2 regions of the Streptomyces sp. V4I23 genome follow, and region 2 is predicted to be linked to the other one. Evidence: predicted binding sites of a transcription regulator. Region 2 holds the regulator's gene; the other holds the start of a gene.
The links. Region 2 encodes HrcA, which represses chaperone genes, less so after heat shock. Its sites were predicted from a motif close to TTNGCACTCNGNNNNNCNGAGTGCNAA; they were not measured.
Positions count from the first base shown of each region.

Region 1 (6,104 bases), 2.1 Mb from region 2:
GACCAAGGAAGTCATCGGCGGCTACGCCCTCATGCAGTGCAAGGACAAGGCCGAGGCCCTCGAATGGGCCAAGCGCTTCCTGGAGATCCACCCGGAGGAGTGGTCCGTCACCTGCGAGGTCCGCCAGATCATGGAGGGCTGAGCCGGCTGCGGTTGCGTCCGCTGCGCCGCGGCTGCTCTGATGGGTGGCCGTGACGGCAGGAAGCGCAGGGAACACGGTCGAGGCGGTCTTCAGGATCGAGTCGGCGCGCATCATCGCCGGCGTGGCCCGCATCGTGCGGGACGTCGGCATCGCCGAGGAGATCGCGCAGGACGCTCTGGTCGCCGCGCTGGAGCAGTGGCCGGAGTCGGGCGTCCCGGACAGGCCGGGAGCCTGGCTCATGGCCACCGCCAAGCACCGCGCCGTCGATCTCGTACGCCGCAAGGAGACGTACGCCCGCAAGCTGGCCGAGGTGGGGCGCACGCTGGAGGACGCGCCGCCGCCGCCCGAGCCGGCCGAGGCGGACGACATCGACGACGACCTCCTGCGGCTGATCTTCACCGCCTGCCATCCGGTGCTGTCCACCGAGGCCAGGGTCGCGCTCACGCTCAGGCTGCTCGGCGGGCTGACGACCGCGGAGATCGCCCGCGCGTTCCTCGTGTCGGAGCCGACGGTCGCGCAGCGCATCGTGCGCGCCAAGCGGGCGCTGGCCACGGCGGACGTGGCCTTCGAGGCGCCGTACGGAGCCGAGCGCGCCGCGCGCCTGGGCTCCGTGCTCGACGTCATCTACCTGATCTTCAACGAGGGATACGCGGCGACCGCCGGGGACGACCTCGTGCGCCCGGCGCTCTGCGAGGACGCGCTGCGCCTGGCCCGGGTCCTCGCCGGCCTGATGCCGGACGAACCGGAAGTCCACGGCCTGGCGGCGCTGCTGGAGTTCCAGGCGTCCCGCATCCCGGCCCGTACGGGACCCTCGGGCGAGCCCGTCCTGCTCGCCGACCAGAACCGCGCCAAGTGGAACCGGCTGCTGATCCGGCGCGGCATCGAGGCACTGGGACGCGCGGGCGGCGGCCCGTACGGCCCGTACTGCCTCCAGGCCGCCATCGCCGCCTGCCACGCGCGGGCTCTCCGTTACGGGGACACCGACTGGGCGACGATCGCCGCGCTGTACGGGCAGTTGGTCCGTCTCACGCCGTCTCCGGTCGTGGAACTGAACCGGGCGGTCGCGGTGTCGATGACCGAGGGGCCCGGGGCCGGACTCGCCCTGGTGGACGCGGTGGCCGGTGAACCCGCCCTGAAGGACTACCACTTGCTCCCGAGCGTCCGCGGCGACCTGCTGGCCCGGCTGGGCCGCGCCGGCGAGGCACGGGCGGAGTTCGAACGGGCGGCGTCCCTCGCCCGCAACGCGCGGGAGAGGGAACTGCTGCTGGACCGGGCCGCCCGCGCCGTGCCGTAGCCGGGGCCCGGGTGCGCCCCGCGCCCGGGAAAGCGCCCGGTAGCCTCATGACCATGTCAGGACGCACCCTCCCGCCCCCGCCCCCGCCCTTCGGCGTACGGGCGTGGCCCGACCGCACGTCGCTGCTCGCCGACCGGGCGCGGGCGATGGCGGAGCTCCACCGGATGAGCATCGGCGGGGCCGTGCTGATCCAACTGTGGTTGCTGGCCGCGGGGTTCGCGGTCGGCTGGGTGCTGGTCGCCGCCGCGCTGCGGACGTTCGACGAGCCGCTCGACGCGCTGAGCAAGATGTTCGGCGGGGTGCTGCTCCTGCTGGGCGCCGCCTTCATGGTGCCGACCGGCCTGCTGATCGGCTTCGGCCTCGCCCGCGACGCGAAGGTGCGCGGGCTGCTGCGCGCGTGGAGCCGCCTGGCCAGCGACCCGGCAGGCGACGCACGCTTCGCCTCGCCGGGCCTGAGCCTGACCTGGTTCCTGCCGTCGTTCCTGATGTGCGCGGGCGGCCTGTGGACCTGCTTCGCCGTCCCGGCCGGCGCGGAGCCCGGCCAGGACACGGTGCCGGGGGTGGTGCTGCTGATGGGTCTCGGGATGATCCTGTGGCTGACGGGCCTGATCGGCGTCTCGAAGGCGGTGGGCCACTACCGCTGGGCGCTGCGGCTCGTCCCGCGCCGGGCCGCCTCCGGCGCCCGCGTCTGATCCGGCGCCCTTGCGCGGGCCCGGCCCTGAGCCGGGGCCCGCGCCGCCGGATCGCCGGCTAGGCCGGGTGGCCCACCAGCATGGCCGGCGCCCCGGCCACTCGCGTGAGGAACACGGTCGCCGAGGCCGGCCCCTGGGGCTTCATCTTGCGGCGCAGTTCCTCCGGTTCGACCGCCGAGCCGCGCTTCTTCACGGTCAGGACACCGACCTCGCGCTCCCGGAGCAGCGCCTTCAGCTTCTTCACGTTGAAGGGCAGCGCGTCGGTGATCTCGTAGGCCGTGGCGTACGGCGTCGGGTGCAGCTCGTCGGACGTGATGTAGGCGATCGTCTCGTCGATCAGGCCGCCCGAGACGTCCTCGGCGACCTCGGCGACCAGATGCGCGCGGATCGCCGCGCCGTCGGGCTCGTAGAGGTAGCGGCCGACCGCGCGGACGGCGGGATCCGGCAGGCCGCGCCCGGTCAGGGTGTGCGGGCCCGGGAGCAGGGTCGCGCGGACCGCGGCCGGGTCCGTGCCGAACCAGAGCACCGCCTCCTTGACGTCGCCCCCGTCCGAGATCCACTCGGCCTCGGCGTCCTCGGGGACGGCCTCGTGCGGGATGCCCGGCGCGATCTTGAGCGCGGCGTGGGGGCGTGTGCGGGCCGCGGCGATCGCCCAGGACAGGGGCGGCGAATACGCCTCCGGGTCGAAGATCCTGCCCCGGCCGCCGCGTCGCGCCGGGTCCACGAACACCGCGTCGTACGCGGAGGTGTCGATGTCCGTCACGTCCGCGCAGCGGACCTCGACGAGATCGGCGAGCCCGAGCGCCTCGGCGTTGGCCCGCGCGGCCTCGGCCGTCAGCGGGTCCCGGTCCACGGCCAGGACGGAGATGCCCGCCCGCGCGAGCGCGAGCGCGTCGCCGCCGATGCCGCTGCACAGGTCGGCGACGCTGCGCACGCCGAGCGCGGCGAACCGCTCGGCCCGGTGGGCGGCGACCGACCGGCGGGTGGACTGCTCGACGCCGTTCGGGGTGAAGAACATCCGTCCGGCGTCCTCCGCGCCGAACTTCGCCGCCGCGCGCTGCCGCAGCCGGGCCTGCCCGAGGGCCGCCGAGACGAGCTCCGCCGGATGCTCGCGGCGCAGCCGGGTGGCCACCGCCAGTTCGTCGGCGGGGTCGTAGGAGGCGAGCGACGCCAGCAGCGCGGCCCCCTCCTCGGTGCGCAGGGCCAGGAAGGCGGCGAGCGGATCGGAGGCGTTCACCCGGCCATTGTGGGCCAGGCGGGGGATGCTCCGCGCGCACAGGCGGTGTCGGCCGGGCGGGCGGGCGCCGCGCTGACAGGATGCGACGCCATGCAGCTAGTACGACAAAAGGGAAAAGTGAGAGCGTACCGGGTCGGGGTGGGTCTCGCCGCGCTCGTCGTCGCCGCCACCGGCTCGGGCTGTGCGGGCGGGGACGGGCAGGCCCCGCGTCCGGCGCCGTCCGCCGCGGGGCGTCAGGCCGAGCGGGGTCCGGCGGCGCAGAAGCAGGCGGCGGGCCCGTCCGGTGCGCTGTCCGCGTACGCCGGAAAGGTCAGGCGGGCTCAGGCCAAACGGGCCGCGGCGGCGAAGAAGTGGGGCCTGGAGCAGACCCCGCTCGCCGCGCCCCCGCCGCCCGCCGTCAAGCCGAGGATCACCACCCGCAAGGGCTTCGAGGTCGAGGGCGGCGACGAACTGCCGCCGGTCTTCACCACCGTTCCGACCAAGGAGAAGATCGTCTTCCTGACGATCGACGACGGCGCGGAGAAGGACCCCGAGCTGCTGCGGATGATGTCCGAACTGCAGATCCCGTACAGCGCCTTCCTCAGCGACTACGTGATCGACGACGACTACGACTACTTCGAGAAGATGCGGGACCGCGGCGTCGCGCTGCACAACCACACCCTCAACCACCCCTATCTGCCCGGCCTTTCGTACTCCGCCCAGAAGCGGGAGATCTGCAGCCAGCAGGACAGGCTGCAGAAGCGGTACGGCACGCGCCCGCGGCTGTTCCGCCCGCCGTACGGGAGCTACAACAAGGACACGCTGCGCGTCGCGAAGTCCTGCGGGATCGAGGCTGTGCCGCTGTGGGCGTCCGAGGCGTTCCCCGATCGCATGGAGTGGCGCGAATGGGACCGGGACCTGCACCCCGGCGACATCGTCCTCACCCACTTCCGGGGCCGTGGGGAGTGGAAGGGCACGATGCCGGACATGATCCGGCGGGTCATGCGGACCGTGACCGCCAAGGGCTACGCCGTGGCGAAGCTGGAGGACTACGTGTGAGCCGTGCGCACCGGCTGCCGACGACCCGGCGAGGAGCCGGGCCGCACGGCGGCGCGGAGGACGCCGCTCGCCGCGGGCGGCACGGCCGTCGGGGGAGCGGCCGGGACCGGATCAGGCCGCCACGCGGCGCTGCATTGGCACTCCGCTTGACCGAGTGCTAATCGCAGTCATAGTCTCGCTCCTGGCACTCCCCACCGGAGAGTGCCAACACAGCGACGGGCAGGTCCGGCACCCGCGACGACGGATCCACCTGGTCGCCACCTCAGATCAGTTAACCCCGTGAGATCTCCGAAGGGGGAGGTCGGATCGTGACGACCACCAGCTCCAAGGTTGCCATCAAGCCGCTCGAGGACCGCATTGTGGTCCAGCCGCTCGACGCCGAGCAGACCACGGCTTCTGGCCTGGTTATCCCGGACACCGCCAAGGAGAAGCCCCAGGAGGGCGTCGTCCTGGCCGTGGGCCCGGGCCGCTTCGAGAACGGCGAGCGCCTTCCGCTCGACGTGAACGTCGGCGACGTGGTGCTGTACAGCAAGTACGGCGGCACCGAAGTGAAGTACAGCGGCGAGGAGTACCTCGTCCTCTCGGCCCGCGACGTGCTCGCGATCGTCGAGAAGTAATTCCTGCTTCACCCGGCAGATTTGCTTTGAGCTGCGCCCCTGGCCACCCCGCTGACGCCGGGCGGCGAGGGGCGCGGTTCTTTTGAACACGATTTCCGAGAGGGCTGAATCGCTCCCATGGCGAAGATCCTGAAGTTCGACGAGGACGCCCGTCGCGCCCTCGAGCGCGGCGTCAACAAGCTTGCCGACACGGTCAAGGTGACGATCGGCCCCCGCGGCCGCAACGTCGTCATCGACAAGAAGTTCGGCGCGCCCACCATCACCAACGACGGTGTCACGATCGCCCGCGAGGTCGAGGTCGAGGACCCGTACGAGAACCTCGGCGCCCAGCTGGTGAAGGAGGTGGCGACCAAGACCAACGACATCGCGGGTGACGGTACGACCACCGCCACCGTGCTGGCCCAGGCCCTGGTCCGCGAGGGCCTGCGCAACGTCGCCGCCGGCGCCTCCCCGGCCGCCCTGAAGAAGGGCATCGACGCCGCGGTCAAGGCCGTGTCCGAGGAGCTCCTCGCGACCGCCCGCCCGATCGAGGACAAGGCCGACATCGCCGCCGTGGCCGCGCTCTCCGCGCAGGACCAGCAGGTCGGCGAGCTCATCGCCGAGGCGATGGACAAGGTGGGCAAGGACGGTGTCATCACCGTCGAGGAGTCCAACACCTTCGGCCTGGAGCTCGACTTCACCGAGGGCATGGCCTTCGACAAGGGCTACCTGTCCCCGTACATGGTGACCGACCAGGAGCGTATGGAGGCCGTCCTCGACGACCCGTACATCCTGATCCACCAGGGCAAGATCTCCTCCATCCAGGACCTGCTCCCGCTGCTGGAGAAGGTCATCCAGGCGGGTGGCTCCAAGCCGCTGCTGATCATCGCCGAGGACGTCGAGGGCGAGGCTCTGTCGACCCTGGTCGTGAACAAGATCCGCGGCACGTTCAACGCGGTGGCCGTCAAGGCCCCCGGCTTCGGCGACCGCCGCAAGGCGATGCTCGGCGACATGGCCACCCTCACCGGTGCCACCGTCATCGCCGAGGAGGTCGGCCTCAAGCTCGACCAGGCCGGTCTGGACGTGCTGGGCACCGCCCGCCGTG
Region 1 covers NZ_JAUSZW010000004.1:3,241,035-3,247,138, reverse strand. The annotation lists gene QFZ82_RS16770 (YciI family protein) at 1-142, shown strand, start outside; gene QFZ82_RS16765 (RNA polymerase sigma factor) at 186-1,436, shown strand; gene QFZ82_RS16760 (hypothetical protein) at 1,490-2,128, shown strand; gene QFZ82_RS16755 (methyltransferase domain-containing protein) at 2,187-3,407, opposite strand; gene QFZ82_RS16750 (polysaccharide deacetylase family protein) at 3,456-4,403, shown strand; gene groES (co-chaperone GroES) at 4,712-5,020, shown strand; gene groL (chaperonin GroEL) at 5,138-6,104, shown strand, end outside.
Region 1: the regulator HrcA is predicted to act here: its motif matches at 4,538-4,564, upstream of groES (co-chaperone GroES).

Region 2 (6,104 bases):
TACGAGCCGAGCGGCGACGGCGTGGCAGGGGGCGACTTCTACGACGTCTTCCCCGCCGGGTCGAGCGGCCGCTGGTGCTTCGTGCTCGGCGACGTCCAGGGCAGCGGCCCCGAGGCCGCCGTCGTGACCGGGCTCGCCCGCCCCTGGCTGCGGCTCCTCGCCCGCGAGGGCTACCAGGTCGGCCAGGTGCTCGACCGGCTCAACGGCCTGCTCCTCGACGACGCCATGGAGGCCGCCGAGGCCGCCGCCCTGCTCGTCACCGGCGGCCACGGTCCCGGCCTGCCGGACGGACACCACTCCCGCTTCCTGTCCCTGCTCTACGGCGAGGTCGTGCCCTCCCCGGACGGCCGCGGCGGTGCCCGGTGCACCCTCGCGAGTGCCGGTCATCCCCTGCCGCTGCTGCTGCGCCCCGACGGCACGGTCACCGTGATCGCCGAGCCGCAGGTGCTCCTCGGGGTGGTCGACGACGTCGCGTACCGGAGCAGCACGTTCGACCTGGCACCGGGCGAGACGCTGCTGTGCGTCACGGACGGGGTGACCGAGCGGCGCTCCGGCCCCCGGATGTTCGACGACGAGGACGGTCTCGCGACCGTACTCGCCGGATGCGCGGGGCTGTCGGCGAAGGGCGTGGCGGAACGGATCAGGGCCGCCGTGCACGCGTTCGCGCAGACGCCGCCCGGGGACGATCTGGCGCTGCTGGTGCTCCAGGCGGGATGACGCCGCGGGTGACGGACAATGGGGGGCATGCCTTCCGTACTGCCCGACGGTGAGCCCGTGCCCGAGGACGGCTCGCTGCCCGCGTCCGCCCTCGACGGCGCGGGTGACCGGCCCCTCGCCTTCTACCTGCACGTGCCGTACTGCGCGACGCGCTGCGGCTACTGCGACTTCAACACCTACACGGCGACCGAGCTGCGCGGCTCGGGCGGCGTGCTCGCGTCCCGCGACAACTACGCCGAGACGCTCGCCGACGAGATCCGGCTGGCCCGCAAGGTCCTCGGCGACGACCCCCGCCCGGTGCGGACCGTGTTCGTCGGCGGCGGCACACCGACGCTGCTCGCGGCCGGCGACCTCGTACGGATGCTGGACGCGGTACGGGAGGAGTTCGGGCTCGCCGACGACGCGGAGATCACCACGGAGGCGAACCCGGAGTCGGTCGGCCCGGAGTATCTCGCGGCCCTGCGGGCCGGGGGCTTCAACCGGATCTCCTTCGGCATGCAGAGCGCGCGGCAGCACGTGCTGAAGGTGCTCGACCGCACGCACACGCCGGGCCGGCCGGAGGCATGCGTCGCGGAGGCGCGGGCGGCGGGCTTCGAGCATGTCAACCTCGACCTGATCTACGGCACGCCGGGCGAGAGCGACGACGACTGGCGGGCGTCCCTGGAGGCGGCGGTCGGCGCGGGACCGGACCATGTGTCGGCGTACGCGCTGATCGTCGAGGAGGGCACGCAGCTGGCGCGGCGCATCCGGCGCGGCGAGGTTCCCATGACCGACGACGACGTCCACGCCGACCGCTACCTGATCGCGGACGAGGTGCTGTCGGGCGCCGGATACGAGTGGTACGAGGTCTCCAACTGGGCCACCTCGAAGGCCGGCCGCTGCCTGCACAACGAGTTGTACTGGCGCGGCGCGGACTGGTGGGGAGCGGGCCCGGGAGCGCACAGCCACGTGGGCGGGGTGCGCTGGTGGAACGTGAAGCACCCCGGCGCGTACGCGGCGGCGCTCGGGCAGGGGCGGTCGCCGGGTGCGGGCCGCGAGGTGCTGACGCCGGAGGACCGCCGGGTGGAGCGGATCCTTCTGGAGCTGCGGCTGCGGGACGGCTGCCCTCTCGATCTCCTGCGGCCCGCAGGCCTGGCCGCGGCGCGCCGCGCCCTCGCCGACGGGTTCCTGGACCCCGGCCCCTACGCGCGGGGCCGCGCGGCGCTGACCCTGCGGGGACGGCTGCTGGCGGACGCGGTGGTGCGGGACCTGGTGGACTGAGGGGCCAGGCCGTAGGGGGGCGGGGTGGGGAAGAACTCCCGCTCACACCCCCGGCGCCGTCACGAAGTCGATCAGTTCCTCCACCCGTCCCAGCAGCGCCGGCTCCAGGTCCTTGTAGGAGCGCACGTGGGACAGGATGTGCTGCCACGCAGCCCCCGTGCCGGACGGCCAGCCCAGGGCCCGGCACACCCCCGTCTTCCAGTCCTGGCCGTGCGGGATCCTCGGCCACGCCGCGATGCCCAGCGACGACGGCTTCACCGCCTCCCACACGTCGATGTACGGATGGCCCACGACCAGCACGTGCGGGTTCGTCACCGAAGCCGCGATGCGGGACTCCTTGGAGCCGGCGACCAGGTGGTCGACCAGCACGCCCAGGCGGGCGTCCGGGCCCGGGGCGAACTCCGCGACGATCGACGGGAGATCGTCGATGCCCTCCAGGTACTCCACGACCACGCCCTCGATGCGCAGGTCGTCTCCCCACACCCGTTCCACGAGCTCGGCGTCGTGGCGGCCCTCCACGTAGATCCGGCCGGCGCGGGCGACCCGGGCGCGGGCGCCGGGGACCGCGACCGAGCCCGAGGCCGTACGCGCGGGGCGGGCCGGCGCCGGCGCGGACGGGCGGACCAGCGTGACGACCTTGCCCTCCAGCAGGAAGCCCCTCGGCTCCAGCGGGAAGACCCGGTGCTTGCCGAAGCGGTCCTCCAGCGTCACGGTGCCCGCCTCGCAGCGGATCACCGCTCCGCAGAAGCCGGTCGCGACCTCCTCCAGCACGAGGTCGGGCTCCGCGGGGACCTCCGGGACCGGTGCCGACCGCTTCCACGGAGGTGTCAGGTCAGGGCTGTAGCTGCGCATGTCGGATGACGATACGACCGGTCGCCCTACGACACGCCGAAGCGCGCGGCGAGCTCGTCACGCTGCGTCCGCACGAACGCCGCGTCCACCGCCGCCCCGTGCCCCGGCACGTACAGCGCGTCCTCGCCGCCGAGCGCGAGCAGGCGGTCGAGCGCCGCCGGCCAGCGCGAGGTGATCGCGTCCGGGCCCGCCTGCGGCTCGCCCGACTCCTCCACCAGGTCGCCGCAGAAGACGACCTCCGGCTCGCCGGGTACGAACAGCGCGAGGTCGTGGCCGGAGTGGCCCGGGCCGACGTTGGCCAGCAGCACCCGGCGGCCGCCCAGATCGAGCGTGTACTCCCCGCTCACCAGGTGGTGCGGCAGCGCCAGCAGATCGGCCGCCTCCGCCGCCGCGGCCGCCGGGACCCCGTGCCGCACCGCGTCGGCGCGGATCGCGTCGCGTTCGCGGCGCAGCAGCGCGTCCATGCCGACCGCCCCGTAGATCTCCGCACCGGCGAACGCCGCCGTGCCCAGCACGTGATCGAAGTGCGGGTGGCTCAGTGCGATGTACGTCACGCGGCGCCCGCCCGCCAGCGCCTGCGCCTGTACGCGGAGCTCGGCGCCCTCGCGGATCGTCGAGCCCGTGTCGTACAGCAGGACGTGTTCCTCGCCCAGCACCAGGCCGACGGTCGCGTCCCAGGCCGGCATCCTGCGCTGGCCGACTCCGTCGGCCAGCCGTTCCCACCCGAAGTCTTCCCAAGCGGCGTCCATACGGCGACGCTATCCGCATCGACCAGCACAGGTCTCGCGGTAGCGTGGTCGGCCGCCCTTGCTAGGGGCGTACCCCGCCGCCGTACACTGGCCGGGGGGAAGCTGGCACTCGGCCGTATCGAGTGCCAGGACACACACCGAGACCGGCAGCTGGAGGTGCGCGAGATGCTCAGCGAACGCAGACTCGAAGTCCTGCGCGCCATCGTCCAGGACTACGTCGGCACCGAGGAGCCCGTCGGTTCCAAGGCGCTGACGGAGCGGCACAAGCTCGGTGTCTCCCCCGCCACCGTCCGCAACGACATGGCCGTGCTGGAGGAGGAGGGCTACATCGCCCAGCCCCACACCAGCGCCGGCCGCATCCCCACGGACAAGGGCTACCGGCTGTTCGTCGACAAGCTGGCCGGCGTCAAGCCGCTGTCGTCCCCCGAGCGCCGGGCCATCCAGAACTTCCTGGACGGAGCCGTCGACCTCGATGACGTCGTGGGCCGCACGGTCCGCCTGCTCGCGCAGCTGACCCGGCAGGTCGCCGTCGTCCAGTACCCCTCGCTGACCCGCTCGACGGTCCGGCACGTGGAGCTGCTGTCGCTGGCTCCCGCCCGGCTGATGCTCGTGCTGATCACGGACACCGGCCGGGTCGAGCAGCGGATGGTCGACTGCCCCGCGCCGTTCGGCGAGACCTCGCTGGCCGACCTGCGGGCCCGGCTCAACAGCCGCGTCGTCGGCCGCCGCTTCGCGGACGTGCCGCAGCTCGTGCAGGACCTGCCCGAGTCGTTCGAGACGGAGGACCGCGGCACGGTCTCCACCGTGCTCGCGACCCTGCTGGAGACGCTGGTCGAGGAGACCGAGGAGCGGCTGGTGATCGGCGGCACCGCCAATCTCACCCGCTTCGGACACGACTTCCCCCTGACGATCAGGCCGGTGCTGGAGGCGCTGGAGGAGCACGTCGTGCTGCTCAAGCTGCTCGGCGAGGCCAAGGAATCGGGCGTGACCGTGAGGATCGGGCATGAGAATGCCCACGAGGGACTGAACTCCACGTCCGTCGTCTCGGTCGGCTACGGTTCGGGCGGCGAGGCAGTCGCCAAACTCGGCGTGGTCGGACCGACCCGCATGGACTACCCCGGAACGATGGGAGCGGTACGCGCAGTGGCACGTTACGTCGGACAGATCCTGGCGGAGTCGTAAGTGGCCACGGACTACTACGCCGTACTCGGCGTGCGCCGCGACGCATCGCAGGACGAGATCAAGAAGGCCTTCCGCCGCCTCGCGCGCGAACTCCACCCGGACGTGAATCCGGACCCGAAGACGCAGGAGCGCTTCAAGGAGATCAACGCCGCGTACGAGGTGCTCTCGGACCCGCAGAAGAAGCAGGTCTACGACCTCGGCGGTGACCCTCTGTCCCAGGCCGGCGGCGGTGGCGCGGGCGGCTTCGGCGCGGGCGGCTTCGGGAACTTCTCGGACATCATGGACGCCTTCTTCGGCACGGCGTCGCAGCGCGGACCCCGTTCGCGTACGCGGCGCGGCCAGGACGCCATGATCCGCCTGGAGGTCGAGCTCAACGAGGCGGCCTTCGGCACGACGAAGGACATCCAGGTCGACACGGCCGTGGTGTGCACGACGTGCTCCGGCGAGGGCGCGGCGCCCGGCACCTCCGCGCAGACCTGTGACATGTGCCGCGGCCGCGGTGAGGTCTCGCAGGTGACGCGGTCCTTCCTGGGCCAGGTCATGACGTCCCGTCCGTGTCCGCAGTGCCAGGGCTTCGGCACCGTCGTGCCGACCCCGTGCCCGGAGTGCGCGGGAGACGGCCGGATCCGGTCGCGTCGCACGCTCACCGTGAAGATCCCCGCGGGTGTCGACAACGGCACGCGCATCCAGCTGGCGGGCGAGGGCGAGGTCGGCCCGGGCGGCGGCCCCGCCGGTGACCTGTACGTCGAGATCCACGAGATCGCGCACCCGGTCTTCCAGCGGCGCGGCGACGACCTGCACTGCACGGTGACGATCCCCATGACGGCGGCGGCACTGGGCACGAAGTGCCCGCTGGAGACGCTCGACGGCATGGAGGAGGTCGACATCCGGCCCGGCACGCAGTCAGGCCAGTCGATCCCGCTGCACGGGCGCGGCATCACGCACCTGCGGGGCGGCGGCCGGGGCGACCTGATCGTCCACGTCGAGGTGACGACGCCGACGAAGCTGGACCCGGAGCAGGAGCGGCTGCTGCGGGACCTGGCGAAGCTGCGGGGCGAGGAGCGGCCGACGGGTCAGTTCCAGCCGGGGCAGCAGGGGCTGTTCTCGCGCCTGAAGGACGCGTTCAACGGGCGTTAGCCCGTGGGGGTTTCCCCACCCCGCCCCTTCCCGCCCCGGGGCTCCGGTCCCGGTCCCGGTCCCGGTACCGCGCGCCGCGTGAGCCGAGGGGCGCCGGTTCGGGCCCCTGCCCCGTCTCGTACCGCGCTGCGCGCCTGGCGGGCGCGAGGCCCCGCCGCGGGCCTGTGGGGGGCTCCGGCATCGGCGCACACTTCGGTGCGGGCGCTT
Region 2 covers NZ_JAUSZW010000004.1:5,356,157-5,362,260, forward strand. The annotation lists gene QFZ82_RS26570 (SpoIIE family protein phosphatase) at 1-717, shown strand, start outside; gene hemW (radical SAM family heme chaperone HemW) at 745-1,977, shown strand; gene QFZ82_RS26580 (DUF3097 domain-containing protein) at 2,020-2,829, opposite strand; gene QFZ82_RS26585 (MBL fold metallo-hydrolase) at 2,856-3,578, opposite strand; gene hrcA (heat-inducible transcriptional repressor HrcA) at 3,744-4,760, shown strand; gene dnaJ (molecular chaperone DnaJ) at 4,761-5,897, shown strand.